Regions from separate parts of the Paenibacillus sp. FSL R5-0887 genome, predicted to be linked through region 3. Evidence: riboswitches for the same ligand, from Rfam matches in the RefSeq annotation. Region 3 holds a riboswitch; each other region holds the start of a gene.
The links. Region 3 has a riboswitch for cyclic di-GMP ahead of MKY14_RS27775 (NPCBM/NEW2 domain-containing protein). Riboswitches for the same ligand answer to the same signal wherever they lie in the genome.
Positions count from the first base shown of each region.

Region 1: it holds a riboswitch for cyclic di-GMP, as region 3 does, so the genes downstream of both, MKY14_RS24205 (transglutaminase-like domain-containing protein) here and MKY14_RS27775 (NPCBM/NEW2 domain-containing protein) in region 3, are expected to answer to the same signal.
Region 2: it holds a riboswitch for cyclic di-GMP, as region 3 does, so the genes downstream of both, MKY14_RS01430 (DUF6612 family protein) here and MKY14_RS27775 (NPCBM/NEW2 domain-containing protein) in region 3, are expected to answer to the same signal.

Region 1 is NZ_JBBOCE010000002.1:1,413,594-1,424,223, reverse strand. Features, by position in the region: gene MKY14_RS24230 (glycosyltransferase 87 family protein) at 1-270, shown strand, start outside; gene MKY14_RS24225 (phospholipid carrier-dependent glycosyltransferase) at 260-2,038, shown strand; gene MKY14_RS24220 (glycosyltransferase family 2 protein) at 2,136-3,116, shown strand; gene MKY14_RS24215 (GtrA family protein) at 3,103-3,510, shown strand; gene MKY14_RS24210 (class D sortase) at 3,613-4,272, shown strand; cyclic di-GMP riboswitch class I at 4,392-4,474, shown strand; cyclic di-GMP riboswitch class I at 4,549-4,629, shown strand; gene MKY14_RS24205 (transglutaminase-like domain-containing protein) at 4,643-5,452, shown strand; rRNA gene MKY14_RS24200 (16S ribosomal RNA) at 5,819-7,376, shown strand; rRNA gene MKY14_RS24195 (23S ribosomal RNA) at 7,639-10,562, shown strand.
Region 2 is NZ_JBBOCE010000001.1:318,267-328,896, forward strand. Features, by position in the region: gene MKY14_RS01415 (Cof-type HAD-IIB family hydrolase) at 1-235, shown strand, start outside; gene MKY14_RS01420 (DUF4179 domain-containing protein) at 388-2,001, opposite strand; gene MKY14_RS01425 (RNA polymerase sigma factor) at 1,985-2,503, opposite strand; cyclic di-GMP riboswitch class I at 2,708-2,799, shown strand; gene MKY14_RS01430 (DUF6612 family protein) at 2,917-3,765, shown strand; gene MKY14_RS01435 (NADH-dependent flavin oxidoreductase) at 3,878-5,041, shown strand; gene MKY14_RS01440 (CapA family protein) at 5,120-6,136, opposite strand; gene MKY14_RS01445 (FprA family A-type flavoprotein) at 6,406-7,644, shown strand; gene MKY14_RS01450 (NAD(P)/FAD-dependent oxidoreductase) at 7,661-8,875, shown strand; gene rd (rubredoxin) at 8,904-9,086, shown strand; gene MKY14_RS01460 (Crp/Fnr family transcriptional regulator) at 9,134-9,844, shown strand; gene MKY14_RS01465 (extracellular solute-binding protein) at 10,012-10,630, shown strand, end outside.
Region 3 is NZ_JBBOCE010000002.1:2,234,464-2,245,093, reverse strand. Features, by position in the region: gene MKY14_RS27785 (AAA family ATPase) at 1-850, opposite strand, end outside; gene MKY14_RS27780 (response regulator) at 935-1,570, opposite strand; gene MKY14_RS27775 (NPCBM/NEW2 domain-containing protein) at 1,815-7,628, opposite strand; cyclic di-GMP riboswitch class I at 7,887-7,973, opposite strand; gene MKY14_RS27770 (hypothetical protein) at 8,131-8,697, opposite strand; gene MKY14_RS27765 (EAL domain-containing protein) at 8,814-9,662, opposite strand; gene MKY14_RS27760 (Crp/Fnr family transcriptional regulator) at 9,853-10,266, opposite strand; gene MKY14_RS27755 (sensor domain-containing diguanylate cyclase) at 10,500-10,630, opposite strand, start outside.

The DNA of each region.
Region 1 (10,630 bases), 820 kb from region 3:
TTAACGCAATACATCAATGTGGCGTACACCTTATCCCACCTGAATGCAGATGTTAGCCCGGGTGCAGACGGAATCGTATTAGTGACTGCTATAGCTAATCTAGCATTACTGCTTTATATGCTGAATATCGGATACGATGTGTATGTCCGCAAGGGAATAAAACCTCTTCCAGCACCAATTACACCGGAAGAACAATATGAAGAAGATTTGAGAGTTGTCGGGCAAATTAAACCGCATCAGAAGGGAGGGCGATTTAACGATGAAGTTTAAGCGTATAGATTGGATATGCATAATAGCTATTACGGCCGTTTACGCAGCGCTTGCTTTATATAATCTTGGCTCTACTAAATCTCCAGAGACCTTATGGGAGCCTGCTGCCAGTGGTGAAAGCTTCTATGTAGATTTGGGGCAGAGTAAACCATTGGAACGGGTCAATATCTTTGGAGGCGTGGGCACGGGGAAGTTCAAGCTGGAATTCAGCGACAATCCTGAGGTCTGGAGCAGTCCGATGGATGTCAGTGAGGATGTCGGGAATGTCTTCATCTGGAAAAGCCAACCCCTGAACGTTACTGCGAGATATGTGAAGTTTACAGTTACCTCTCCAGGGTTCACTTTGAACGAAATGGCCTTTTATGAGCAGGGGGGAGAAAGAATCCCCCTTCCTATTGCCGGTGTGACACCGGATGCTAACGCAGTACCTAAAAGAGGAGCAGCGGCCAATCTTTTTGACGAGCAGTCGCTCATTCCGAAATATTCTAACTTTATGAATAGCACTTATTTTGACGAGATCTATCATGCGCGAACAGCTTATGAATATACACACGGGATAGTGCCTTACGAGAATACGCATCCACCGCTTGGCAAGCTTTTGATTGCCATAGGTATGGAGCTGTTCGGAGTCAATCCATTCGGCTGGCGTATTATCGGAACCTTGTTCGGAGTTGCCATGTTACCTCTTATATATGTAATGGCGCTGCGTTTGTTTAAGAAAAGCAAATACGCCGCCCTCGCGGCAGGATTGTTTGCACTGGATTTCATGCATTTCACACAGACAAGAATCTCCACGATTGACGTATACGGAGTATTCTTCATTATGTTGATGTTCTATTTTATGCAGCGGTATTACACAATGAATTTCTACAAGCAGCCTTTAAGAAAAACATTAATTCCGTTATTCTGGTCTGGCTTATTCTTCGGAATCGGCGTAGCTTCGAAATGGATTGTGCTCTATGGAGGAGCAGGGCTGGCCATTATGCTGGCTATCTCCCTTTTTGAACGCTACAGAGAATACCAAGCCTCCGGACGCCTGCTGGCAGAGGGGAAGATTAAAGACAAGGAATTGCTGGGCACCTGTCGTGAAGCAGTAGATTCTTTTTGGAAAAAGACTATTATTACGTTGGCTAGTTGTATCGGGTTCTTTGTAATTATTCCAGTAATTATTTATAGCTTATCTTTTGTGCCGGGGTTATCTGCATCAGCAGAGGGCTTCACTATAAAAGGTTTGATTGATTCCCAAAAGAATATGTACAACTACCACAGCCAGCTTGTAGCTACACATCCTTTTGCTTCCTCATGGTGGCAATGGCCGTTTATGAAGAGACCGGTCTGGTTCTTTAGCGGCGGTGAAGGTTTGCCGGAAGGTCAGGTCAGCAGTATAGTGACTATGGGGAATCCTCTTATCTGGTGGACGGGTATTTTTGCGATGCTGGCAACGCTGTGGATTACGCTGAAACGTAAAGATAAGAACCTCTACATGATCTGGATCGCCTTCTTCTCGCAATATGTTCCGTGGATGCTTGTCCCAAGAGAAACATTTATTTACCATTATTTTGCTATGGTACCATTTATGATTCTTGGTATTGTATATATAATGAAGTTGCTGGATAGTAAATTCCCTGAGGCCCGTTACGTACAGTATGTCTATGTAGCCGTTGCTTTGCTGCTCTTTATCGCTTTCTACCCGGTACTGTCAGGGATGCAGGTCAGTGGAGATTACGTGAAAGATATGCTGCGTTGGTTCCCTACTTGGGTTTTCTAGGATTTAATAAAAATCTATAAAATAAGTTTATGCATGCAGCGTTATTATGAAGTGTAGATGGATGTAACGCTCCAAAAAGCTTGTAGGAGGAATAAAGGTGAAAGCCAGATATAGTGTGATTGTACCCATGTTCAATGAGGAGCAAGTAATTAGCCATACTTATGAACGTTTGAAAAAAGTAATGGACGAGTGCGGCGATACTTATGAGCTGGTCTTCGTCAATGACGGCAGTCGTGATCGTTCCGCCCAGATGATTCGGGAGATCTGTGAACGAGACGAGCATGTCAAGCTGATTGACTTCTCGCGTAATTTCGGACATCAGGTAGCGATTACAGCTGGCATGGACTATGCCGAAGGTCAAGCGGTTGTTGTTATTGACGCTGATCTTCAGGATCCTCCGGAGGTCATTCTGCAAATGATCGAGAAGTGGAAAGAGGGCTACGACGTTGTATATGCGAAACGCCTGAAGCGCCACGGAGAAACGATGTTCAAAAAGGTCACCGCGAAGCTTTTTTACCGCCTGCTCAGCAGTATGACAAGTGTGGATATTCCTACGGATACAGGCGATTTCCGTCTTATTGACCGTAAGGTATGTGATGTCCTGCGGGGACTTAAAGAAAAGAACCGCTATGTCAGAGGTTTGGTGAGCTGGGTTGGCTTCAAGCAGACTATGGTGGAATATGAACGGGAAGAACGTTTTGCCGGAGAAACCAAATATCCGCTGAAGAAAATGATTCGTTTTGCGTTAGATGGCATCACCTCTTTTTCACATAAGCCGCTTAAGATTGCTACGTATATTGGATTCTTCCTTTCATTCTCTAGCTTTCTCTATTTATTTTTCGTCTTGTTTCAAAAGATATTTTTTACCTCCTGGACGGTTCCGGGCTGGGCTTCCATTGTAGGCGTTAATCTGCTCTTTAACGGTATCGTTCTGATGCTGTTGGGTGTGATTGGGGAGTATATCGGACGGATTTATGACGAGTCTAAAGATAGACCGCTATATATTGTTAGTGAGACTAAAGGCTACCAGAACGAAGAACAACTGGACCGCCGGAAGGACCACAATGATGTCAGATAAGAACTTGCGCGCTGCATTCATACAGTTCCTCAAATTTAATGCCGTAGGTTTGCTCAATACGCTTATTGATTTTGTGATTTTTACATTGTTGAATTCACTAGGGATGGTATACGCATTGGCGCAGGTGATCTCCTATAGTGCAGGCACGGCGAATAGCTTTATTTTGAATAAAAAAGTTACCTTTCGTGATCGCAACCGGGGGAATAAAGAAGGCTTCGACCGCGTGCAGCTGGTCAAGTTTATCGTGCTGAATCTGGTAGTGCTCGGAATATCACTGCTGCTAATGCATCTGTTGACAGACAAACTAGGTATTCAAGTCTTGATCTCGAAGGTGCTGGTTACCTTTATCACGGTGATCATCAATTTCTTTGGAAGTCGTAAATGGGTATTTTAAACATTAATTTCAGGCAGAAGGAGTTGCTATGCTTAAAGGCAAGTAGCTGTTTCTGCTTGATTTGTATATAACCATAGAAACAATATACGGAGGTGAATAACATTGCGTAAATTCTCCTATCTACTCATACTGGCTGGGATACTTATCATGTTATATCCGACAGCTAACGAATGGTACAACGACAGGCAGCAGGAGAAGTTATTAGAAACGGCTGAACTAAGCACTGCCGATAGTACTCCCCAGTCAGATCTGAGGAGCAGGTATGCTGAAGTTACTCAGCTGTTAGCAGAGGAATCGGTTCTGGATGCCCAGGCACAGCCCCAACCCCAAGAGACAGAAAAGCCTGAACCGGAGATTGAAGTCGGTGGCAAAGTAATCGCACTAATTGAAATCGATAAGATTGATTTGAAGCTGCCTGTATTAGAAGGGGCTACAAAAGCTAATATGAAACATGCTGCAGCCCATATGAAAGAAACGGCACCCCTTGGAGAGATCGGGAATGCTGCAATCGCGGCGCATCGGGCTCGAACTACGGGTCGTTTGTTTAACAGATTGAATGAGGTTGTTGTGGGGGATGTTATCACGGTAAAGACTAGTGATCAGGTGTTTAACTATGAGGTATACGATATTTCTGTTGTAGATCCGAGTGATGTCTCCGTTCTTGACGGGAATGACAAGGATAAGATTCTTACTCTGATTACATGTGATCCGCTAGTGAATCCAACGCATCGGCTGATTGTTCATGCCAAATTAACAAAATGAGAATAGTGAATGACAAGAAAACACAAATACCGGGAGATATTTATAAAATAATGGGTAATCTAGTAAATTAGGTCTTGTTCACAACTATAAATATGATAGTATTATACTATGAAAGCTAAACACGATAACGGCAAACCTTCCGAAAGGTAGGGACGCAAAGCTAAAGGGCCTTTTCCCGAAAGGATGGCAGCCAGCTACCGAATGAAGAGGCTTTTTTTGTTTGTTTCAAATGGATTCTATCAATTATATCTAGTAAAGCTAGAACAGATAGAGCTTATACGATAACGGCAAACCTATCGAAAGGTAGGGACGCAAAGCTAAAGGGCCTTCCCGAAAGGATGGCAGCCAGCTACCGAAAGGAGTTTTATCCGTGAAAAAGGTTTATTTTATGCTGGTGGCGTTGTTCGTCCTAATGACTTCAGTTCCGGTAAGTACAGCTCAAGCTGCAAGTGCAGATGCCAGCTGGTTGATTACATCCAAAGTGGCTCAAGGTGTTATTGGTATTAACTATGATATTCCGAAAGATAAAAGAATCAAACTCATGATCACCAAAGATAACAGCAGCTATACATATAACTTGTATGCTTCTGGACAAGCTGAGGACTTCCCTTTGCAACAAGGAAATGGGACTTATAAGGTTTCTGTTCTGGAGAATACAACCGGCAATAAATACAAAGCGTTATATTCCGAAGTAGTAGACGTAACCATGAGTGACTCGAATTCCGTATATTTGGGCTCCGTACAGAATGTGAAATGGAGTTCTTCTGATAAAGCGATTGTCAAAGCTAAACAATTAGTACAAGGCAAAACAACAGACGAAGAGAAAGTTAAAGCGATCTATAACTATGTAGTTGCGAATGTACAATATGATTACTCTCTTGCTAATAGTGTAACTACTGATTATATTCCAAGCATCGATAAGACATTGACTACTAAAAAAGGGATTTGCTATGATTACGCTTCTCTTTTTGCCGCAATGCTGCGGAGTGTAGATGTTCCTGCTAAGTTGGTAATGGGGAATACAAGCTACGTTACGCAATATCATGCCTGGAACGAAGTGTTGCTTAATGGGAAGTGGGTTACCATTGATACTACAGTGGATGCAGGACTTTCAAAGAGTGATAAGAAAACCGATTTAATTAAAGCCTCAAGCAAATATACTGCGGCAAAATACTATTAAGTTCGTCGCTAGAAATATAACCCTATTAAATAAACAACTAGCTTAATTATTAAGCTAGTTGTTTATTTTTATATTAGGGGTTGCTTTTCTATTAATAGTTGGGGTATTATAGGTAAGCGTTGTTAGACAGCGTACAGGCGATATAGACGAGGCTGATAAAAAGCTTCGAAAAATAAAGCTTGCATTTCTGAAAACAACATGATATATTATAAGAGTTGCTGCTGAGACATTAAACGGCGCCAACGAGAACTTGATCTTTGAAAACTGAACAACGAGTGAGTAGGAAATCACGCAAGTGAAATCCAAATTAGAGAATTAATTTTCTCGTCAGATGTTTCAAAATGAGCATATCGCTCTTTTCAATACTAATTGGAGAGTTTGATCCTGGCTCAGGACGAACGCTGGCGGCGTGCCTAATACATGCAAGTCGAGCGGAGTCATTTTGAAAGCTTGCTTTCAAAATGACTTAGCGGCGGACGGGTGAGTAACACGTAGGCAACCTGCCCTTCAGACTGGGATAACTACCGGAAACGGTAGCTAATACCGGATAATTTCTTTTTTCTCCTGAGAGAAGAATGAAAGACGGAGCAATCTGTCACTGAGGGATGGGCCTGCGGCGCATTGGCTAGTTGGTGGGGTAACGGCCCACCAAGGCGACGATGCGTAGCCGACCTGAGAGGGTGAACGGCCACACTGGGACTGAGACACGGCCCAGACTCCTACGGGAGGCAGCAGTAGGGAATCTTCCGCAATGGGCGAAAGCCTGACGGAGCAACGCCGCGTGAGTGATGAAGGTTTTCGGATCGTAAAGCTCTGTTGCCAGGGAAGAACGTCCGGTAGAGTAACTGCTATCGGAGTGACGGTACCTGAGAAGAAAGCCCCGGCTAACTACGTGCCAGCAGCCGCGGTAATACGTAGGGGGCAAGCGTTGTCCGGAATTATTGGGCGTAAAGCGCGCGCAGGCGGCTATTTAAGTCTGGTGTTTAAACCTTGGGCTCAACCTGAGGTCGCACTGGAAACTGGGTGGCTTGAGTACAGAAGAGGAAAGTGGAATTCCACGTGTAGCGGTGAAATGCGTAGATATGTGGAGGAACACCAGTGGCGAAGGCGACTTTCTGGGCTGTAACTGACGCTGAGGCGCGAAAGCGTGGGGAGCAAACAGGATTAGATACCCTGGTAGTCCACGCCGTAAACGATGAGTGCTAGGTGTTAGGGGTTTCGATACCCTTGGTGCCGAAGTTAACACAGTAAGCACTCCGCCTGGGGAGTACGGTCGCAAGACTGAAACTCAAAGGAATTGACGGGGACCCGCACAAGCAGTGGAGTATGTGGTTTAATTCGAAGCAACGCGAAGAACCTTACCAGGTCTTGACATCCCTCTGAATCCACTAGAGATAGTGGCGGCCTTCGGGACAGAGGAGACAGGTGGTGCATGGTTGTCGTCAGCTCGTGTCGTGAGATGTTGGGTTAAGTCCCGCAACGAGCGCAACCCTTAACTTTAGTTGCCAGCAGGTAATGCTGGGCACTCTAGAGTGACTGCCGGTGACAAACCGGAGGAAGGTGGGGATGACGTCAAATCATCATGCCCCTTATGACCTGGGCTACACACGTACTACAATGGCCGGTACAACGGGAAGCGAAGCCGCGAGGTGGAGCCAATCCCATCAAAGCCGGTCTCAGTTCGGATTGCAGGCTGCAACTCGCCTGCATGAAGTCGGAATTGCTAGTAATCGCGGATCAGCATGCCGCGGTGAATACGTTCCCGGGTCTTGTACACACCGCCCGTCACACCACGAGAGTTTACAACACCCGAAGTCGGTGGGGTAACCCGCAAGGGAGCCAGCCGCCGAAGGTGGGGTAGATGATTGGGGTGAAGTCGTAACAAGGTAGCCGTATCGGAAGGTGCGGCTGGATCACCTCCTTTCTATGGAGAATCGTTCTCTGCAATGAGAACATTCAAATCGGAAGCTAAGCTTCCAAAACTCAGGTTTAGGCCTGTTACTCACTCGTTGCTCAGTTTTGAGAGTTTAAGCTCTCAAGTAAGACTTGATCCTTGAAAACTGGATACCGAAACGAATTTGCGTTTTAGAACATCTTTTAGCAACTTGTGTAAACAAGTAAATGTTATTAGTGAGATGATTCCAAAGAGAATGTCATCGTATGATATTTTCCTGCGGAAAAATCAAGGTTAAGCTAATAAGAGCACACGGAGGATGCCTAGGCGCCAGGAGCCGAAGAAGGACGTGGCGAACAACGAAACTGCCTCGGGGAGCTGTAAGCAAGCTTTGATCCGGGGGTGTCCGAATGGGGAAACCCAGCTGTGGTAATTCGCAGTTACTCATTTCTGAATACATAGGAAATGTAGAGGCAGACCAGGGGAACTGAAACATCTAAGTACCCTGAGGAAGAGAAAACAATAGTGATTCCGTCAGTAGCGGCGAGCGAACGCGGAACAGCCTAAACCTAAGAGCTTGCTCTTAGGGGTTGTGGGACGTCTCACATGGAGTTACAAAGGAATATGGTAGGTGAAGAGGTCTGGAAAGGCCCGCGATAGAGGTAAAAGCCCTGTAACCTAAACTGTATTCTCTCCGAGACGGATCCCGAGTAGTGCGGGGCACGTGAAACCCCGTATGAATCCAGCAGGACCATCTGCTAAGGCTAAATACTACCTGGCGACCGATAGTGAAACAGTACCGTGAGGGAAAGGTGAAAAGCACCCCGGAAGGGGAGTGAAATAGAACCTGAAACCGTGTGCTTACAAAAAGTCAGAGCCCTATTAATGGGTGATGGCGTGCCTTTTGTAGAATGAACCGGCGAGTTACGTTTAACATGCAAGGTTAAGCCGAGAAGGTGGAGCCGCAGCGAAAGCGAGTCTGAATAGGGCGAATTAGTATGTGGACGTAGACCCGAAACCGTGTGATCTACCCCTGTCCAGGGTGAAGGTGCGGTAACACGCACTGGAGGCCCGAACCCACGTACGTTGAAAAGTGCGGGGATGAGGTGGGGGTAGCGGAGAAATTCCAATCGAACTCGGAGATAGCTGGTTCTCCCCGAAATAGCTTTAGGGCTAGCCTCGGTATAAGAGTAGTGGAGGTAGAGCACTGATTGGGTGCGGGGTCCGCAAGGATTACCAAGCTCAGTCAAACTCCGAATGCCATATACTTATTGCCGGGAGTCAGACAGTGAGTGCTAAGATCCATTGTCAAAAGGGAAACAGCCCAGACCATCAGCTAAGGTCCCCAAGTGTGTGTTAAGTGGGAAAGGATGTGGAGTTGCACAGACAACCAGGATGTTGGCTTAGAAGCACCACCATTGAAAGAGTGCGTAATAGCTCACTGGTCGAGTGACTCTGCGCCGAAAATGTAACGGGGCTAAACACACCACCGAAGCTATGGCTAGATACGTATGTATCTGGGGTAGGGGAGCGTTGTGTAGGGGTTGAAGGTGTACTGAAAAGAGCGCTGGACACTACACAAGTGAGAATGCCGGTATGAGTAACGAAAAGATCAGTGAGAATCTGATCCGCCGAAAGCCCAAGGTTTCCTGAGGAAGGCTCGTCCGCTCAGGGTAAGTCGGGACCTAAGGCGAGGCCGAAAGGCGTAGTCGAAGGACAACAGTTTGAAATTACTGTACCACCGTAATCCGCTATGAGCGATGGGGTGACGCAGGAGGGTAGTGACGCGGACTGATGGATGTCCGTCTAAGCAGTGAGGCTGATGTGTAGGCAAATCCGCACATCGTTAAGGCTGGGCTGTGATGGGGAGCGAAAATTATAGTAGCGAAGGTCATGATCTCACACTGCCAAGAAAAGCCTCTAGCCAGGAGAAGGTGCCCGTACCGCAAACCGACACAGGTAGGCGAGAAGAGAATTCTAAGGCGCGCGGAAGAACTCTCGTTAAGGAACTCGGCAAAATGACCCCGTAACTTCGGGAGAAGGGGTGCCCCGGTAGTGTGAATAGCACGAGGGGGCCGCAGTGAAAAGGCCCAAGCGACTGTTTAGCAAAAACACAGGTCTGTGCGAAGCCGCAAGGCGAAGTATACGGGCTGACGCCTGCCCGGTGCTGGAAGGTTAAGGGGAGTGGTTAGGGGTAACCCGAAGCTATGAACCGAAGCCCCAGTAAACGGCGGCCGTAACTATAACGGTCCTAAGGTAGCGAAATTCCTTGTCAGGTAAATTCTGACCCGCACGAATGGCGTAACGACTTGGGCGCTGTCTCAACGAGAGATCCGGTGAAATTTTAATACCTGTGAAGATGCAGGTTACCCGCGACAAGACGGAAAGACCCCATGGAGCTTTACTGCGCTTGATATTGAATTTGGGTACGATCTGTACAGGATAGGTGGGAGCCGTAGAAATCGGAGCGCAAGCTTCGGTGGAGGCGCCGTTGGGATACCACCCTGATCGTATCTAGGTTCTAACCTAGTACCCTTACCGGGTACGGGGACCGTGTCAGGCGGGCAGTTTGACTGGGGCGGTCGCCTCCTAAAGAGTAACGGAGGCGTTCCAAGGTTCCCTCAGAATGGTTGGAAATCATTCGCAGAGTGCAAAGGCATAAGGGAGCTTGACTGCGAGACCTACAAGTCGAGCAGGGACGAAAGTCGGACTTAGTGATCCGGTGGTACCGCATGGAAGGGCCATCGCTCAACGGATAAAAGCTACCCTGGGGATAACAGGCTTATCTCCCCCAAGAGTCCACATCGACGGGGAGGTTTGGCACCTCGATGTCGGCTCATCGCATCCTGGGGCTGAAGTAGGTCCCAAGGGTTGGGCTGTTCGCCCATTAAAGCGGTACGCGAGCTGGGTTCAGAACGTCGTGAGACAGTTCGGTCCCTATCTGTCGTGGGCGCAGGAAATTTGAGAGGAGCTGTCCTTAGTACGAGAGGACCGGGATGGACGTACCGCTGGTGCACCAGTTGTTCCGCCAGGAGCATGGCTGGGTAGCTACGTACGGACGGGATAAGCGCTGAAAGCATCTAAGCGTGAAGCCCCCTCAAGATGAGATTTCCCAATTAGTAAGACCCCTTGAAGACGACGAGGTAGATAGGTTGGAGGTGGAAGTGCAGCAATGCATGGAGCTGACCAATACTAATCGGTCGAGGGCTTATCCTATACGTAGAATGCAGATTCGTTTCGGATTCAGTTTTCAGGCATCAAGCCTGTAACACGCTTAGAAATTC
Region 2 (10,630 bases), on a different contig from region 3:
GGAAGCCTCCAAGGGCAACGCCTTAAAGAATCTGGCTGTGAAGCTGGGAATTCCGCAAGAGGATGTTCTTTCGATCGGTAATTATTTTAATGATATTTCTATGCTTACATACGCGGGTATGGGCGTTGCGATGGATAATTCTCCGGTTGAGGTCAAAGCGGCAGCGAATGCTGTCACGGGGTCTAACAACGAGCATGGTGTGCGAGATGCGCTGGTTAAATATTGTTTATCTTAATAATGGAAAGCATAAAGCGGACTTGAGTCCGTTCTATGCTTTTTTTGTGGAGAAGGAAATAAAAGAGATACATAAACAGAAATGATTTTATCCATAAATAACCCGCCCTTAGGATTAACTAGAAAGGGCGGGACATAGATTAACTTCCTGTATTAAAGTTTAATTTCCTCGTTCCGGCTAGGATCGCTATATTTATAGATACCAGGGTTCAGTTCGATTTTTTCGTCGAAAGGGATATCTTTGTAGCTATCAATATTAGTTCCTGTAGATATCATGCCCTTAGGTGTAATTTCAGGCACCACTTCTTTGCCATTAATCCGTAACGTAGTTTGGTTAACGCTTTTGAAGCCAGAAGATTTGGATGTTGATTCGACAATCAAATTTTCGCCCTCAGTATAGTAAGTGAATTCAATTTTTAACCCATCGACATCAAGTGAAGTGAACTGCTTTTCTTCTTTAGGTTTGTTTATAGTGATCCAATTCTTAGTAGTATCACGTTTCTCAATGACAGCATCCTTTAATATAAGTTTCATTGGAACATCGGACCAGTCGTTATACCATTCCGGAGATTCGAATTGAAATAAATGCTGGTAGCTTTCGGAATGATCTCCTTTCAAATTCCAACCCCCAGTGATTGTTTGATCACCTATAACCAACTGAGCGGTATTATAGTGGACAATTCCTTTTTTAAGCGAATCATTTTCATCTATTAGAATTTGGATATCCAAAGGGGTAACCACTAGCTGATCTAAGGTTATGCCGGTCTTTTCTTGAAATTCAGGACTGTTATACAGTTTCTTAGTGTAAATCGCCTCACTTGCTTTTTGTCCATCTGCTTTAAAATCGAACTTCCACGTACCTGAAAATCGTTTCGCTTCTTCAATGTAACTAAAATGAAGACTAGCTTCCTTCCAATCTGATTCAGTTATATTGAAAACCTGTTCAATAAATAAATCCGATCCTTCGTTAGGCATGATGGTTGGAATTGCTTCATTCTTTTGACCACCAGTACTAACTACCAAATGTGGATTACCCCGTCCTAAGTCAGATGGTGATGCAGCGACTTTGTAACGGATAATGGTTTGATTGGAAACATGTCGAACGGATTCGATTTGAATGCTTGGATATTGCTTAACTCCAGTATCGATAGTATCCCCTGCTTGATGATTAGATTGTAAGGGAATATTCTGATCACGGTAAAAAATGAGATTCCGTGCTTCAAACCTGTAGTCCTTTTTATCATCCTTTAATGTATCAGGTGTCTCATATACTCCAATGAGTTTCTGGCTTTCAGGATCGTATTCTAAATAACCGTATACCTTTGCCTTGGCACCGGATTCATTAGTCATGATGTTTTCCTCTGTAGCAAATCCAGTATATTTGGATAGATCAGATTTAGTATCAAGTGATAACAGCATTTTCATTTTTTCTCCATCAGTTACAACACCGTTCAAATTCATTGTTACTCCTGAACTGGAAGTTTGAAGATTATACTGTTGACCGATGCCGTTATTTAATGCATTGCTCACACTTCGACCACCAATTTTATCCCAATTAATCGTCATACTAGCGAATACAGGAATGGCTACAAGTAAGAGGCAAGAGAAGACAATACTGATAGGAATAACCTTTTTATTAGACCTAGGAGTATTCTGGGAGGCATGCAGATTTCTTTGACGTTTATAAGCTTCTTGTTCTATGGCAGTCCACATCAAATCATAATCCGGTCGGGGAATATGTTTATCTTTTTCAATATACAGACTCATTACTATTCAGCTCCTTTAGTTGGGTTCCACCCATTCTATTTAGTATTTTAAGTCCCTTGTTCAGTCTGGATTTTACAGTTCCTTCGGGTATGCTCATAACTTTAGAGATCTCGGGTACAGTCAATTCGTTTATAAAACGAAGGACTACTACCATTCTGATTTTGTCGGGAAGCTGACTGTATAACCCTTGTAATTCTTTTTTAGTTTCCTGTCGATCCAAACGTTTTTCTACAGGGTTTGATTCCTCAGACCTGGATAGTAAATAATTACGTACTTCTTTCATCCACCCCGTCTTACGCCTTTTGATCACACTGTTGCACTCATTCGAAGCAATTCGTAAAATCCAAGCTTTCAAGTTTCTTACCTTCGACTTATCCGCTAAGATAACTTTTACAAATACCTCTTGGGAAATATCCTCCGCATCTGCCTGATTTTTCATTAAGTAGTAACAAAAATAATATACTTGTTCTTTATAGAGCTCGAAAATTTCCCGGTCACTCATTTTGCTGCACCCCCTGTCTTTGCTGTTCTCATTAATAAGACTTATAAGCGTATGTAATCGTTCATTTTTCATTTTGATTGTAGTATTTCTTCTGAATATCATAGCGAATTCGAATGGAAGATAAGTCGTTTACAGGTAATTATAACCATGATAAAATTAGCGGTGGGACATGCGTCCGTAATCTAATTAAAACTAATTGAATGTCCGCGTTAAAGGTAAAATCATCGAAAGATGATGACACAAAGCCATGGGTCTAAAGCCTTTCGACAGAAGGAAATGATCGCCAGGCCGCCATAGGGATGTCTTATGAAGCATAAAGGATAGCTCTAAAAATATGTAGTCTATTTTGAGCTCTTTTATTATTTCGACCTATACGGCGTTACATTATCGCAAGGGGCCGAAAGGGGAAGTACATGAACAGTTTTTTCAAAACAATAGGTACTAGTTTGGCAGTAGGTGCTTTATTGCTGTCCGGAACGATCGGATGGATGTCTAATCCAGGAGTAGTGTCTGCAGCTACCTCAACAGTAGTAACCGCGGATCAGATGATCAGCAAAGTAACGGCAGCCTCCAAAGCAATAAAGAATTTCCATCTGGATGTGACCAAAAAACAGGATATTCAAAGCGGCGGGGTGCGTATCAGCAACACCAACACTCTGAAGCTGGATATCAACCGTCTGCCGAATTTTGCCGCAGCAGGCACTGTCGCTAGTAGTCTTTTAGAAACATCGTACAGTCTATATGCCAATGACAAGGAGTTTTACTATCTTGTAGACGGAAGTGAACTGATCGATGAATCTGAAGATGAAGGTTACGACGATGACGGGGAGCCAATCGATCCTGATGCACAATATTGGCTTGGACTGGAGAAAACGGAATGGGATGCCTTTTACTCTAAAGGCCAATACGATCCTGTTTCCATGCTTGATTCGGTCAAAAGTTATAAAAAATCCATGAAAGTCAGCACTGCTGGCGCACAAACAGTCTTACAATTCACGGTAACCGATCCGACAGCAGCTAAGGGGATAATCAAACTCTATGACCAGGAGAACCTCTGGGATGGTGAGACAGTTCAACCCAAAAGTGTAACGTGGAAATTATTCGTCAATACTAAGACCTGGCAAACGGAAAAGCTGACAGTCGATCTGAGTTATGTGCTGGTAAGTGACGGAGCTAAAGATACATACACCACGAAAATCGAAGCTAAATATTCCAAAAATAATAAAGGTGCAGCCATTGTAAAACCGGCCGAACTAGAATAATAAGGACGATTCATAACGAGCGAAAAGCGCTGTTCAGCGGAACAGCGCTTTTTGTTGTATCCAACAGCAGTTCTTTATTAGTTGACAAGAATAAATCATTGCTGTAATTTATATGTATGCGCATGTATATAATAATTTATCTAAATATAATTTAATGAAAGTTGGGAAAAAGATGATAGCACTAGACACAGCATTAACTTTTCGCAGAGGGCTGACATTAAAAAACCGAGTGGTTATGGCTCCAATGACCACGCGAATGAGCTTTTATGACGGTGTAGTAACACAAGATGAATTGAAATACTATTCGCTAAGAACGGGCGAAGTAGGTGCGGTCATCACTGCGGCAGCAAATGTACAAGAGGGTGGAAAAGGATGGGAAGGTGAACTTAGTGTTTCCTCCGATGAATTTATTCCTAGCCTTAGCCGATTAGCATCTACTATTAAACGAAATGGAACAAAAGCTATTTTACAGCTATTCCATGCAGGAAGAATGACAGATTCAAAAATATTGCGTGGCGTACAACCCGTTTCCTCCAGCGCCATTGCTGCCGAACGCCCGAATGCAGAAATTCCAAGAGCATTAACAGAAGATGAAATTTTCGGTGTAATTGAGGATTTTAAAAAAGCGACTCAACGTGCTATTCAAGCTGGATTTGACGGGGTAGAAATTCATGGAGCAAACACATATTTAATCCAACAATTCTTCTCTCCACACTCCAACCGTCGTGAAGATCAATGGGGAGGAAGCTTAGAGAAAAGATTTAATTTCATTAACCAATTAGTGGATGCAGTTATTGCTGTCGTTGACAATTCAGAGGTTAAGGATTTTATTGTCGGGTATCGTTTTTCTCCAGAAGAATATGAAGAGCCTGGAATTAAAATCACCGATACCTTTTATCTCATTGATAAATTAGCTGATAAAAGGCTGGATTATCTGCATATTTCATTAGGGGACTTCAAGAAAGTATCTGCATCAGAAGATTTTAAAGAAAAATCAATCCTGCAATATGTAAATGAGAAAATCAATGGCCGTATACCTTTAATTGGGGTAGGAGATATCCGTACCAAACAGGACGCAGAGGACACGTTGACAAATGCTGAATTAGTAGCAGTAGGACGGTCTCTTATCATTGATCCTCATTGGACAAGTAAAGTACTGGAGGGTAAAGAAGATCTCATCAGAAGAGTACTTGCTGATCAAGATAGAGAAGAACTCGTAGTAGAGAATGGTATTCTAGAATTCCTTAAATTAATGATGCCTGATCGTTTACGCTAAACTCAAACACAGTTTTGAGGTCTAAATCTATAACGTTCCGCGGTAAATTCCGCGGAACGTTATTTTTCTGTAACGACTCTATTCCCTCTTTAAGATTGTTGTCGTATGTTTCAACATTCGATTCATGAGATTTCGCCGCTCTGTTTTTATGTCGGTGTCGCTTCTCTTTAATGCGTCGCGGATGGGGATGATCTCTGTAATTTTCCTGCCGCTTTTTATTCTTCGATCTACACAAGTCGGGATGTAACCTACGTTAGTTATACTCGTGTGTCCTTTTTCATCCTTCTTTATTTTAAGCGTAAGAATGATACCGCTTTGTGTATAAGGAATATTCATTAGTTTAGTCGAAACAAAATTCCCCAATGAGTAAATAACGAATTGTTTTTTTCCACGAAGTGCTAACGGTTGAAGAACATGTGGGTGAGACCCCAGTATGATGTCGGCGCCATTTTTAAAAAAGAGATTGACCAGCTCTTTTTGCCTCTTGTTTGGAGTGTAACGATATTCGCTTCCGAAATGCAGATAAAGCAAGACTAGATCGACTTTCTTTTTTAAATCTCGAATCTCCCGAATGATCTTGGGCGTAGATATCCGATTAACCAGCCATGGCTTACTCACTGGTACAGGAATTCGGTTAGTTCCTGCTGTGTAGGAGAGGATGCCAATCGTAATTCCTTTGACGTTTTTAATAAGCGTTCTCTTGGATTCTTCTAATGATTTAGCTGTTCCCGTGTGGTCGATTCCATTACGGTCCAGAACTCGTAACGTCCGAACCAGACCCGGGGCACCATAATCCATGCAATGATTGTTGGCCGTTACTAATACGTCGAATCCGGCTTCCTTAAGTGCAGGGGCCAGTTCGTCTGGACATTTGAATATCGGACCGCCTGATCGGGGGCTTTTCCGGCATTCGGGGCCGCTTCCAGCAAAGGTGGTTTCGAGATTGCCAATCGTCAAATCAGCCTGTTTCAGATAAGGAGCTACTTTTGCAAACAGGGGGCTGAACGAATAGGTTCCGTCAGGCTGTTTAGCATCCGAAATAATATAACGTTTGACCATTAGATCTCCCACAGCAGCTATTTGTATTTCAGTCATGGATATCCACCTTTTTATTATTTTCATTAGGATATGGCATAAAGTTGTTATGGGTTATTCTTTCTTTAAGGCGAAGTGCAAACATTTGTGTGGCTTTTTATTTAAAATGTGACTCAACGCATAATCACTTTATTTAGATCGTCTAAATTTAAGGTATTCATTTTTTTCAAACTTTTATAATTTGATTCAAATCCTCTTTTTTGTTTGGCAGCCATAATAAAATAAGGTTGTTGATAAACATTATCAATCAAACATTGGAGGTTAAAGAAATGAGTACACAATTCAAAAAAATCGCCGAGGATACTTACTGGATAGGCAAAATCGATAACCGCCAGGTTCCATTTCACCGCCTGATTCTGGCAAAAGGAACTACCTATAATTCTTATTTATTAAAAACAGGTAAGCCAACTGTCATTGATACCGTAGACATGGAATTCGGACGTGAATATGCCGAGTGTCTGGGTGAAATGATTGATCTTCTAGATATCCATTACATTGTAATTAATCATACAGAGCCTGATCACTCTGGTGGACTGGCAGCTCTCGCTGCCAAGGCTGCAAATGCCACGATCGTATGCACCGAGATTGCTGTTCCCGAATTGCAGGAAATGTACAAGCTTCATAGCCGGAACTTCCTGGTGGTTAAAGACGGAGATAAGCTGGATATTGGCGGGAAAATGCTGCTGTTTAAAGAAACACCGTATCTCCATACCGCAGAAACGATGATCACCTATTGTATCGAAGATCAAATCTTATTTCCTTGTGATATTTTCAGCACGCATGTTGCGGTGGAGAATCTATTCAGCGATGAAGCCGGGTTTGATATTACGGAAGATTTCGAGGGCTATTACGCAGCAATTATTCATCCTCACAGAAGATATGTAAGAACCCTGTTAGAGGCTGTTAAGGATCTTGAGATCCGGATGATCGCTCCTTCCCATGGATTTGTGATCCGGAAGGACATACGTAAATATATCGGGATGTACGCCACATTGAGCCGTGAAACGACGCAAGGAAAAAAGGCAACCATCGTATATACCACCATCAAAAACAGTACCAAGAAGATGGCCAAAATCATACAGGATTGCTTGCAGGAAAATAATATAGAGACAGAGGTCTGGGATGCAGATAAAAGTAGTGCCACTGATATTCTGAACAGCATAACGTCAGCGGACGCGGTCTTTATTGGCAGCTCCACTAAATACGCGGACATGATTGGGAACCTGGAGAACATTCTGAAAGAATTGCACAATATGAATCTGGAAGGTAAACTTGCTGCAGCCTTTGGCTCCTACGGCTGGAGTGGTGAAGCCATTGAAGTCATTCAGGATTATCTGAATGGAACAAACATGACGGTGCAAAGCACATCTGAGGTTATTAAAACCACGGGGATGACACATGTAGAGTTCCCTGTACGAATCAGATTTTCCCCGAAAGAGCCTGAGAAAGTTCAAAAAATTAAAAATGCGGCTGAATTTGTTTCGGATTTGCTGCTGAGTTCATTTTAGGGAGGAGGAACATAGGATGACAAAACATTACGTTATTGTTGGCGGAGGAGTAGCCGCCGTCCATGCCGCCAAAGCCATCCGTGATCAAGACGCAGAATCGGAAATTTCGATCCTCGGGGAGGAAAGTCAACTGCCCTATAACCGGATTAAGCTGACCAAAGGGCTGTTTACCGACCTGCACAGTGAGAAGGTGCTGATTAAAAAGGAAAAATGGTACCGCGATAACCGTATCTCCGTAAAAACCTCGACCCGAATCCGTTCTGTCCACCCGGACCGGCAAATAGTTGTGACAGAAGATGGGCAGAGTGTTTCTTATCATAAGCTTTTATTGTGTATGGGAGCGAAGAATCGTGCAATCTCCCTTGAGGGCTTCGCCCTGAACAATGTTCATACCCTCCGGGATATGAACGACGCGGACAGATTGAAAGAAAACCTGCAGGATGGCAGCCATGTAGCCGTAATCGGTGGGGGAGTGCAGGGAATCGAAACCGCTTGGGCGCTGCATGAAGCTGGATATCAGGTAACGGTGATCGAAGCTTTTCACCGGTTGATGGGCAGACAGCTTGATGAGAAATCCTCACAGCTCCTTAAAGAGAACCTTGAACAAGCAGGTGTGAAGGTTATTCTTCGAGCTGATGTAGCGTCTATAACAGGAACTGAGTATGTTACCGGAATTACGCTGCACGACCAATCTCATTTTTCCTGTGACCATGTAGTCTACTCTATTGGTATTGTACCGAATACGAAACTGGTAAGTGGCTCGAATATTCAAGTCCGGCAGGGCATTATCGTAAATGAACAAATGCAAACAAATGATCCGCATGTGTATGCAGCCGGAGATGTGGCTGAAATTAACGGGTATGTGGAAGGACTGTGGGGCGGAGCGATTGAGCAGGGCAGGATTGCCGGCAGTAATATGGTCGCCAATCTGACGGCGTATCGTAGAGCTGTTCCGGTTACCTTGTTTACCGCCTTTGGTATCTCTTTATTTTCGATAGGCAACGTGGATGAACAGTGTTGCGATACGGCGGTAAGCGGAGATGACAATGGGGCGTATACGCGTATCTATGTGAAAGATAACACAATGATCGGTGCGATATCCTGGCAAGGTGCAGCTGCTTCTCTTGGGTATAAAACCGCTGTAGAGTATGGCATCTCCCTTGAGGGGATCGATGTTAACGGGAGTAGCATCGAGGAGATTATGGCTGAAGTACAAACCAGGTTGAACTAAACTATTAACTTTTTAGGAGATGATAAAGATGAAAAAATACATTTGTCTACCCTGTGGTTATATCTATGATCCGGCATTAGGCGATCCCGATGAGGATGTTGTTGCAGGCACTGCATTTGAAGATTTGCCTGAAGATTGGGTCTGTCCGGTATGCGGTGAAGATACCAGTCATTTTGCGCCGGTTGAAGATAAAAAAACTTCTGTATCCTAAAGGAAAGTAGGAGTTGTACAAAAAAATGAACAACAGGGGGGACAGTTATGAAGGAGTATTCTTGCCAATACGCTGCTGAACCTTGTACCCGCAAGGTGCCTATTTTTGCTGCGTTAAGCGATGACGATCTCTCCCGGATCAGCGCTATGATCAAGCATCGTAAGTTTACTAAAGGTCAACCTTTAATTCTGGAAGGGGCGCCGTCAGATACGCTGTACATTATTCAGCGAGGGCATGTTAAATTATCCAAAACAACTCCTGAGGGCAAGGAACAAATTTTGCACATCTTGACGAATGGAGACTTTTTCGGGGAACTGAGCATTTTTAACAGCGATGAGCTGAGTAACTTCAGTGCTTATGCTCTGAAAGACACTAACATTTGCATGCTGACCCGAACGGATATGGAGCAGCTGATGAGGGATAATCCGGATATTTCGCTCAGACTACTGAAGAGTGTGACCAAAAGACTAGCCCATACGGAAAATCTGGCGCAAAGCCTGGCGACCAAAGATCCCGAAATACGAATTGCTTATATGATCATGGAACTCAGCGACAAATATGGTAAGCAGCGTGGCACTCATATTCATATTGACCTTCCGTTGTCTCGTGAAGAGCTGGCCAGTTATGTTGGGGTCACCCGCGAAACTATTAGCAGAAAATTCTCAAGGTTTGAAGATTCAGGTCTTATTGAGCTAATCGGAAACAAGCAAATGCTCATTATAGATCCAGCCGGTTTGGAGAGTTATATGGGGTATTAAGAGGATTACGGTGTATTGACCGCTCTGTATGACACCGTGGGTGCAGAACATACGCTATATGGGGCCAGACTCCGATACTTGTCGTTCCCAAAGGATTTCAGTATGATGAATACTATATAAACTTGTCCCTATGGGCTCGATTAATCGGAAGATGGCGAGGAAACCCAATGCAGAAAAGGAATAGCAGAAAATTTTTCCGTATCAGGCTAGAGGAAATGATTCAAACCTTGCGACATGAAATTCATTCGGGAAGTATAGCGATCGGCAGTTATCTTCCTTCAGAAAGTGACTTAGAGGTGCGCTTCGGACTTAGTAACGCTTCTGTGCGCAACGGGCTTAAGGTGCTGGTGGATGAAGGATTAATTGAGAAAATTCCGCGTGTTGGCAATCGGGTAATTCCTCCGGTAGAGGAAGGCAGAACGACGATCAAGTTCGGATATGTGAACACCATCCCCAAGCTTGTAGAGATGCAAGAGCTACTGAATGAGTTCGGCAAACGCTATCCGCATATCGACGTTCAGCCGCTCGAGTTGTCTTCAGGAAACTACTCGACATCTTTGAAGGAATATTTGCAGTCGGAAATCATGGATGTCGTACTGATGAATAATAACAATTATCAGGATTTTTTGGAGCAAGGCTGCACGGAGCTGCTGGAGCCGATGGAGGAACAGCCGGACACGTATCGTTTTCTTTCCGACCCGTTCCGGTATGGTGACCGTAATCGCGTTCGCCCCTTCATTTATTCTCCAGTCGTGCTTTGTTATAATAAACAGCATTTTAAGGAAG
Region 3 (10,630 bases):
AAGGCTCAATATGTCCGGATTCTTCTAGACGGGATAGACATTCCTCAAGATCCGATTTAATACCAAACGCGCTGGCATACCTCGCTTCAGGCATTTTCTCCATGCATTTACCAACAATATCAGAGACCGATAGAGGGATAGTGGGGAACCTGCGGTGCAGAGGCTCAGGTGTATCTGCAAGATGACGATATACAATATCAACAACATCATGCAGCTCAAAGGGGCGGCTGCCCGAGAGACATTCATACAGGATGATCCCCAGCGAATAAAAGTCAGAACGGTAATCCGGTTTGACTCCGGTTCGTCCCGTTTGTTCTGGAGCTATATAAGGAAGCAGAACATCGGGCCGGCCGCCTAACGGTGACAAAGGACTCGTGGTGTTTTCGGTAGAACACATTCTTATATCAATAAATTTCACTTCAAAAGTAATGGGATTGACGATTAGATGAGCGGGGGTTAGTTCATTTAGTGTTATTTTTTCACGATGAATTTGCATAAGACAATCAGCAATAGCTGTAGCGATTCGAATTAGCGCTGGAAGACCCAGTGAATTAACAGGCATACGCAGGATCTGCCCAAGGGTACTCCCCTCTATATCTTTTAAGAGAAGGACTGGTCGGTCCGCCATAATTTCCAAACTGTACGGCTCTATTGCACCACGACCGCAAAGTCGCTTAAGCATGTCATACTCATGACGAAAAGCATCGACCATGGCAGCTCCCGGATATTCTCCTATTGTTGTCTTAGCGATAACTCTTAGGCCGTCCTCTTGACGTAGGAGTCTGTATAACCTGATATCTGCGGTATTATCTATCAGATCTAAGGTTTGGTATCCTGGCAATTCAAACATCAACAGCACTCCCTAATTACAATTAGACAGAATACTCAATCTCACAAAGTAGTTAAAGCCATTATAACATCTGATCTTGCCGTTCTACTCATAAGACATTTCATATTTCGTTAATCCTATCGCGTTTGCGCACAATGCCGCCTGTGTCCGGTCAGTAACCTGCAGCTTCGCTAAAATCTGACTGACATGCTTCTTCACCGTAAATTCACTGATAAAAAGACGTGTGGCAATCACTCTATTGCAAGCACCTTGTCCAAGCTGAATCAGGACTTCCTTCTCTTTTGGTGTCAATTCATCTGTTGGACTGCTGGCGCTCATTCGCATCTTTTCTTCCATTAGACCAGGATCATAGTATTTTCTCCCTTTGTACACCAACTGGATAGCAAACAGTAATTCCTCCGGCAGTGCCTCTTTCAGAACATATCCGTCTACCAATACTTCTTCAGCCCTCAAAAAATCCTCTCTGCTCGCAGAGGAAGTCAACAGTATGAATTTACTAACAATGCCGCGGGTACGTGCTATCTTAATGACATCCAGTCCTGATTCATCAGCAAGTTTAAGATCAATGAGGACAATGTCTGGCTTTGTCTCTTCAATCACATCAAGTGCTTCCGGACCATTCGTAGCTTCACCGGCAAATTGCATATCCGATTGCATTGCAATGACAGATGCCAGCCCTCTTCTAACTAAAGGATGATCATCTACAATGATGATTTTCACAGAAACACCTCCCTCTAAACCGCATACATTATTTACTTCTTTGTATAAAAAGCTTCAATTGGAGTATTCATTTAAATTTGGCGCATTTCTGATTAAGTATAGTTAAAAGACTACACCGCTTATAGTGAGCGTTGTCATTTCTTTTGTCATATGACAAAATGGATAATTTTACATAAAAACCCCTCATTTAAAAACTGGCGAACCATGGTTATAGAGACCACAATCCGCCTGCTTTCTTGGGAATTTAATTATTATCAATAAAAGAAATGATTTGCACGAGATTACCTGCGACTTGGTAAGTTAACCCCAGCATGTAAGTTCCTTTCTCCTCGTTTGATAGGTCAATAGTGAACACATCCGGATTAGCAGCCCATTCCTTCATATCAAACACAATTTCTTTAGATGTTCTAGTGTTTCTTACTCCAGCCGAATTAGGGATCACTTTGCTGCCATCGAGCCCTTTCACCAGATTGGCCACTTCAACTACAGGTCCCTTAAATTCTCCTACCTCTACCATTTGTGGGTCGGCCAATAAGCTCGTTAGTTTAGTTAATCCTTGTAATGGGGAGAAATCTGTAATTTCATTTCCAGTAATATCAAGTGTCTCTAGGTTCTTCGCGTACTGCAAACCTTCCAAGGATCTGGCTCTTCTGGTTTCGCTAGTTAACGTTGTAAGGTTATACATATCACCTAATGTTAATTCTCCAGTTACGCCCAATGTAGTCTTGATCGAAGCACTTAAATACGGGTCCGCCACAGTAATTACTTGCGTAAGATCTATTTGGACCAAACCTTCGGTTGCTTGTTGCAACGCTGCTACAGCTTCGTCTACTTCACTTTGCGTAACAGAAGAGTTAGCCAACACTGTCTCTGCTATCGAGAGGCTGGACGTAAATGCCGCGATGCTCTCAGGTGTGAAGCCTTCTAGAGAAATTGCTTTAGCCGCTGCAATCGCCTGTTCGAGATCTCTAGTGAATAAGTGATCTCCATTCGCGAAATGTAGTTTGGCTCCACCCCATGCAGCATGGTCAGATCCGTTGCCATTTCCCCCGTCTGTGACGACTAATTTCAGTTCTTTTGCTTCATTAATATCCAATTCGATGAATTTCTGCGGATCTCTCGAACCCATGACCCCACTATCGAATTTCTTCTCTCCATCGACAAACACCTCAAAGCTCACCGAACCAACAGAACCGTACATTTGTCTATCTACACCTACATAGGAAGTGAAATAGTCCGCGTTTTTGTCGCTTAGATTGTATACAATCGTCGAGTTAGAGTGCGCTCCAATTCCTCTTTCATAGGACACTACCTGATTGTTCTCATCTGTTAATCTCAGCGTATTTGCACTAATAGATTTATCCTTCAAAGGTGCAGTATAGCTGTTCTGAGTAGAATTCCAGTCGTAATCCGTCAGGTACGTAAAGTCCGTCATGTCTACTACGGCTATAGTTCTAATCTTCGTGGTCTTATTTCCATCACTATCTGTTACTGTGTAAGTGATTGGATACTTTCCGGCCCGGTTGAATTTAACTTGCGCTTGGCCTGTGACCTTCACTTGAGCCGTCAAGTCACCGTCTTCCGAATCCATTGCCGAATAGCTTTCACTGATATCAATCGCTTGGCCCACTTTGGTTGAGACAGATTTAGGTATGGTAAGCTCTGGTGTATTGTTCAAGATCATAAACTTCGCATCAGCAAAATCACCGTGATCTGAAGCATTTCCGTTACCTGCATTATCTAACACCAGCTTCAATTCACTTACATCCTTAACAGGTAACCGCGCAAGCTTGGCCTCTGTACCAAATTTCATCAGTCCGCTGTTATAAACCTCTGCCCCATCGGCAAAAATTTTGAAAATTACACTGGAGTTGCTTTGCTCAGGGATATTTCTATCAACCCCTACATACGTTTCAAAATATTCATAGTTTGCACCCGCCAGATTATACACGATTTCAGAGCTGGCATGGGTTCCTAAGCCCTTAGCGAACTCTTTGACCTCGCCATTTACCAGCAGCTTAATCGGATTGTTAGAGCTAGCCTTATCTTTTCGAACCACATTATAATCCGTTTTTGCCGATTGCCAATCTATATCACTCAGGTATTTACTAGCGCTGTATACAACAATCTTTCTGGCCTGCACAGCGGAGTTCCCATCTGAGTCTGTAACTGAAAACTCGACGTTGTAAGTCCCTGTTTTGCTTGATGTGAATCCATTTGAATGCACTTCAACGGCTCCAATTAAGTTACCATCTTCCGTATCAAAAGCTGTTACATCGCTCAACACATCAAATTCGCTGTTCAGCTTAACGAAGGTTGTCTCTTCCGGTACTGTAATGGTAGGTTTGCTTGAATTATTTGAGAACTTCGCATCCGCCCATACCGTATGGTCTGAAGCATTGCCATCCTTAGCATCTGTTGTAACCAGCTTCACCTCTCTTGCGCCAGTCACAGGGATTTTCACAAATTGATGTTCTGTTCCTGCCCGGAAAACATCACTCTCAAATTTCTGTTCTCCATCCACATACACTGCAAAAGTAGCCGAGGAAGGTTTCCCTTTCATGGCTTGATCGATCCCAATGTAGCTTTCAAAGAAGTCGTAACCCTTACCTTCAATATCGTAAACTACCTCAGAGTTGGCATGAACACCAATCCCTTTCGCGTACGTCGCAGCCAATCCTTGGCGAACAAGGGTTATGATTCCCCCGGAAACGGCTTTATCTTTCTTTAATTCACCCCAGCCTACAACGACTGACTTGGCATTGAGATCGGAAATATAGGCGTAGTCGCTCGTTACCGTAACCTGTGTGGTTTTCGTTTCCGTAACCCCTTCGCTTTTCACTTCATATACAATTTCGTAGTTGCCTTTTTGCGTTACATCAACGTTATTGGCTTTCAGAGAGACATCTGCAGTAATATCGTTTCCTAGATAGTTAGCCGCTTTTACATAGCTCATCGGATCAAAGGTTTGATTAAGCTTTAAAGTGAGCTGATCTTCAACAGACAAGGCTGGCTTAAAGGCTTTAACCTGTACGGGCTGCAGTGGGTTCAGCTTTTTATCATAACCGACGATCTTGTACGTATAGTTGATACTCGCATCTACATTCTGATCCACAAATTGGTCAGTTCCTGTAAAACCAACTAACACATCATTTCTATACACTTCATATCCTAAAAAGTCTTGCTTAAGCTCTTTATCTATACTGAAACTTAACGTGTTCGTTCTAGCCGTGGTGTTAGGTGTGATATTAACCTTAATGGCCAGATTTTTATCCGCTATTCCAGTTCCCTCATAATTAATCACCGAGTTATTTAAATACCATAACTTTTGCGGTACCGGATACTTGGCTACTTTCGCTTTTGTCTCAGGATTCACAGTGAAGCCATGTCTGGCAAAATAGCTGCTTAAGTCTAATCCCAGTACTTCGGAGGAGAACTCCACCAAATACTGCTGCTTGGAATTGTCACCGTTGGTAAGGGTGACCTTCCGCTCCCGATATAGCTTGGTCAGCTCTGTCCAGTATCCCGGATGTGCCAGCTCCAGCTGCCAATAGGCTCCGAGTTGTGCAAATAAGCCCTGCTGATTCATAACCACTTTGTTTTCTTCGAGGACATATTTATAGATATCTGATTCATACGGTATACGATTATCTATCGAATTCGCTGCGACAGACATAAACATAGACACCATATTATTAGTTACTTCGCCATATTCCCGTTCACCCATAGCCAAGCGATGCCCAATTTCGTGATTCAGTCCCCAGCCCGGATAGGCTTTATTAAAATCACCTAACATGGTTCCTACTGTTCCAAGTTGGATCCCTGTATGATCTCCCGCTGCATACATCGCACCATAAGGCTGCATCAAGCGAATATTCTCACGAATTAGCTTGGCATCATGAATCTCGCTACTGCCATCCAAGCCATAGAAGGCAAAAATGCTCTTCATCCAGGTGTCATACCCAGTTACGGTGTCCAGCGGGTTATTTCCTTGCGTAATATATTTGTTGTACGCCTCCGTCGCCGTTCCTGTGAATATAACATGATCGCTGGCCATTTCTACCACATCTATGAGTTTACGATCTTGAACATTTGGATGAGCCGCTTTATCTTCGTCCAGTCTTTGTTTGTATGTGATTAAGAAGGTTTTGAATTGTTCTGGATCCGTGGTCTTGGTCATAAAAGGAATCTTTTCTAAACCTTCGAAGCGGATCAATGGCGCTTTCCCTTGTTCCTCAGCTGTATATGGATTGACGATATACACTGTTCCGCCCTTAGTCACTTCATGTACATAATAACTATTCGTAGCAAATTCAGGAACGGTTATAATGTTCTTACCTGGACGCAATTGCACACCTCTAGCCCAAACATTCCAAGCGGCCTCTTGTTGAGAAAAGACTAAAGAAGGTAGCTTATCGTTAGAAGCTGCGTCCACATAAACGTTGATCGTATCTCCAGGCATTGCAACGAGACCTGTAGGCTGGTTGTTCGTACCAAAACCAATTCTCAGGTTTTCCTGCGCATGCTTTTTCATATCTCCACGTTGTTCCGCCTCAATGATGGTGCCTTCGGTTTGAACTTCACCATTCACTAGCTTCTTAGCTAAATCCAAAGAATCTTTCAGGATTGGATAGAGCGGATGTACCTTTGCCGCTTCCTCTAGTGCATTGATTTTTGCAACGTTATTATAAGCAGGCACAACCGCACTCATCGTTCCATCTGTGAAAATACCATTTACAGCTTCGCTTACTTTATCTTCTGTATAAAATCTAAATTCAGCCGCAAAAGGTCTGTTGATATTAGCTTTTGTGAACTTAAATTTTAATCTTTTAAACTTCTTCGGTTCGAATTTAAATTCCAGAAAGTCATTGGTACTAATCGCGGTTCCGCTAGATACAAGTTGGAAGGTCTCTCCTTTACTCGTCTCTGATGCATAGATTTCAAAAGCCTCTGGGAATCCTTTGCGGTTATCTCTAGCCAAAAAAGCTACTCTGTCCAGCACTTCCGCTTGCGCTAGTTCAAACACAACTTCATTCGTGAAGCTTGCATCATTGTTTTTGTTCGTTTCCCAATGCGTAGTGGGCTGGTCATCCAGCATATATTCAGGCTTCGTACCTGAGTAGCTTCCACCGTTCACCGTTACTTTTGATACGTTTGCATTCGGCATTCTATAAGCTTGGCTATAGGCATTTTCATAGGCTGTTCCATACCCTTTTAGCTTCGAAACCTTGGCTGCCGTTGCCTCTACCTGATGGTTCTCCAAAAGGATCTTTGCATTCTCTATCTCTTCTTTAAACTGCGCATACAGTGGATGTGCCTGCACTTCATTCTCTAAAGCTGTTAATTTCTCTGCCGTATCAAAGGCAGCACTAACTTGGCTCAAGGTATCATCTGTAAATAAATTTTTCATTTTAGCAGAAACACTATCCTCTTTATAAAAAGAAAACTCAGCAGCACTCGCCCAATCTTGGTTCGCTTTTTTGAAGACAAATTTAAGTCTCTTAAAAGCCGTAGGTGCGAACTGAATCTCCACTACATCACCGGTTGAGCCTGTATATTCTCCAGAAGACACGAGCGTAAAATCACCCGCATCGGTAGTGGAGCCGTAGATATCAAATTCTTGAGCAAAACCTTTACCTTTAGCACCGGATTGCCTAGCCGCGTATACCATTCTATTTAATTCAGTGGACTCATTGAAAACAAACACAACCTCATTCGTAAACGTTGAACTATTCGGTTTGCCAGTCTCCCAATGCGTGCTCATATCCCCATCCATAGCCTTAGCTATAGGCGAGCCTGAGTAGTTGCCACCGTTATTTGTGATGGATTTAATATTTGCTGGATTCATTCTAAAAACCTCATTATAGGCATTTAGAGCATCCTTGCCGTACAGCTCAAACGGAATAACCGAGGCGTTGCTTAATAAGTTAACCTTACTTTGCGCCACTGTTTTTGTTACATTTACCTTGCTTGCCTCACTTGCTAAAGCATAACCTGCCTCACTCGAAAAACTGGCCAACATGGCCGCCGATGTAGCGATCGCAATCATTTTCTTCATCTCTTCTTACCCCCAGATGTCATATGAATCTCTCCAGTGCCCAAAAATGGGCACAAAAAAAACTACCCCAAAAGAGTAGCTTGATTGCGTATAAAGTCGCCTAAAAATTAAGACTTAATTTTTATTAAACCTTAACAAGCATAAACGCCTTCGGCGTCCTTATAAGGACGGTAAGCGTTTAAGCGAGAAATATAAGATATTAAGTATAGTTTTATAACTTATACTTTCTTATATTTTAACAAAAAGCGTTACACACTCTTTGGCAGCTGGCTGACAATAGTTATGATAACCTTAGTCCCTATAGCTTTGCGTCCCTACATTTCCATAGGTTTGCCTATGAAGTTTCGAATACATTCAAAGAGTAACATAAGCCTAGATCTGATCGCATGATTAATTGGTATGAAATGAGTATAGGTAATTGCAATTAGTTTTTCTTATGTGATAGATATTATTTATCGACTATCCCGGAAGAGAAGGGCATCCTTTAGGACTGTAGGTCTACTTAACTCCCCGATCCAAACAAACGCCGGAACCAATTCCACACATCGCCCGTGACGGGAATTAATCCGAAACCATGTTCGCCAACTGCGATTACACCATATGCCCATTGTCCGATAGCTATGGCACCCCCAGCGATCCTGCCTATCGCTATCGCACCAAATGCCGTATCCCCTATGGCGATGGCCCCCAACGCTTTTTCCGCGATTGCGATCGCTCCTACAGCCACGCCTGCAATCGCAATCGCTCCCACTGCGAAGCCAAGCCAGCTAAGTGCTATTGCTCCGATCGCTAACCACATTCCCAGTGATATTGCTCCTAAGGATAATACGCCCACGCTTATCGCACCTATGGAAATCAAGCCAACAGCTACATCTCCAATAGCGATTAATCCAACGGCTGTCTTCACACGGGGTTTACCTCCACGGCCATACGCCTGACCTGAGTATCGCCCTAGATTACTGCGAATACTGATGACCGGAAATGAGGGAGAAGGCCATTGATAATCAATCTCTCGTCCATCAAAGCCCCTAGAATCCGCCCAGCGCGTTACAAATTGATGCCATTTCATATCTATCCCGTCCCCCTTTTCAAATTACCTAAATTATACAACCCCGGGGGTTGGCTGTACTCAGACTCTGACCTGAAATTCATCTCATCCTCTGGACGGATATATACTCATTAGGATTACTGTTTGGGAATAGGATCAGGCTTTCCAAATAAATAGCCCTGAAACAACTGATAACCACTCTGCTTAAGCCATTCAAAGTCCTCTCTAAACTCCACACCTTCTGCTAAAGGAACGGATTGGATTTCTAAAGCTTTTTCTAAAAATTGCTTTGCTATTTTCTGTTTGTTCAGATCGCTGGACACACCCTGAACATATTTCATATCCAGCTTCATGTAATGGGGTTTAAGCTCCAATAACATCTCGATCGTGCTGAAGCCCTCACCAACATCATCTAAAGCGTATTCAAATCCCCGGTCCTTGTAATATGTCAAAATAGCTTTCAAATGAGCGAGATCATCCACTTTCTCCGTCTCAACAACTTCAAAGACAAAAAGAGAAGGATCGACGCCTAATTGATTGGCCAGTTCAACGGTTGATCTTAAGCAGAACTCTGGAGCGTAGATCGACGTTGGGATAAAATTAATAAACGTTTTTTTATTTAAGGGTGCAGCATATTTTACAGCCGTCATTCTACATAACCGGTCTAAAGCATATAAACGCCCACGATTCCGTGCCGCCGCAAAAATCTCATTAGGATAGATAAGAGATCCGTCTTCTTTTTTAAATCTGGATAGGAGCTCGTATGCAAAAATCTCTTCCCTTACGTTCACAATCGGTTGGAAGTAGCAAGTAACAAGACCCTTAGTGATAACCTCATCAATCCACTCCATATCAAGTACAGTGGGTAATTCGGATAGAGGTCTCCATGTTTGGTCATCTATACGGAATTCAAGCTGCTCCGACTCCATATGGTCAATACAGAAATCCAGAAAATCCCGCACCCCAGCCTCCTTAATTGTAATCACATTTTCTTCCACCTTATGTATCGTATTACTTCTACTCAAGTGATGAATAACCTCAGGTAAAACCCTAAGATTAAGCTCACCATGAGCCTTGATTTGAAAATTCAGCTCTCTTACTACACAATGATTACAAGCCACATTCATAACCCCTTTAATAATCGATTCTCTGAAAAAGATCCCGGAACGGCTCTTCTCAATCGAAATCCGTATACTCCAGTAAATACGCCGGGTCTAACACGGTGATCTGCTGATGTTGAATCTCAATAATCTTTTGCTCTTGCAGATCTTTAAGCACAAGGGTAGCCGTCTCCCTTAACGTTCCGATCATATCACGCGCTCTCGCATCATGAAATTTCATTTCATATAATAACCGATTCGATAAAAATAAACGGTCCATTTGCAGCAGCATCAATTGCTCCTTAATCAACGGGTAATCGGCAAGCATCTGCTTAAAAGGCTCATGTTTAATCTCAAATAATACAGTATCATTCATAGCCACCGCAGACAGCACTCTTATATTGGAGGGATGGATCACTTCCAGATCGCCATAATCCCCGAATAGATAATGTAGGCATGATCCACATTCCATAGTTTTGTATGCCAACATACTGATAATAAATCATCATCCTGTTATATTCTATCGTAACGTTGTCACATAGGCTTGATGCCAATACGATTTACAAAGGAGATCCATTCATGAAATTCCGAATTCCCTTTTACAGCTTGGACGATTAGAGAAACTGGATTTAAGATGGAATCACAGCATGAAGGGAACAGACATTTTAGAGCAATTAGAGCAAAGAGGATGTATCGTTTATAAATAACAAAAAAAGCCTCCAATTAAAGAAGCTTTTCACTCAAATCCATAATATGCGTAACGCGATTTCTCCCCTGTTCTTTAGAAACGTAAAGCGCTTGATCAGCTTTTTCCAGAAGAGTGATGTCTGTATCAGTTGCTTCAAAGGTAGCTA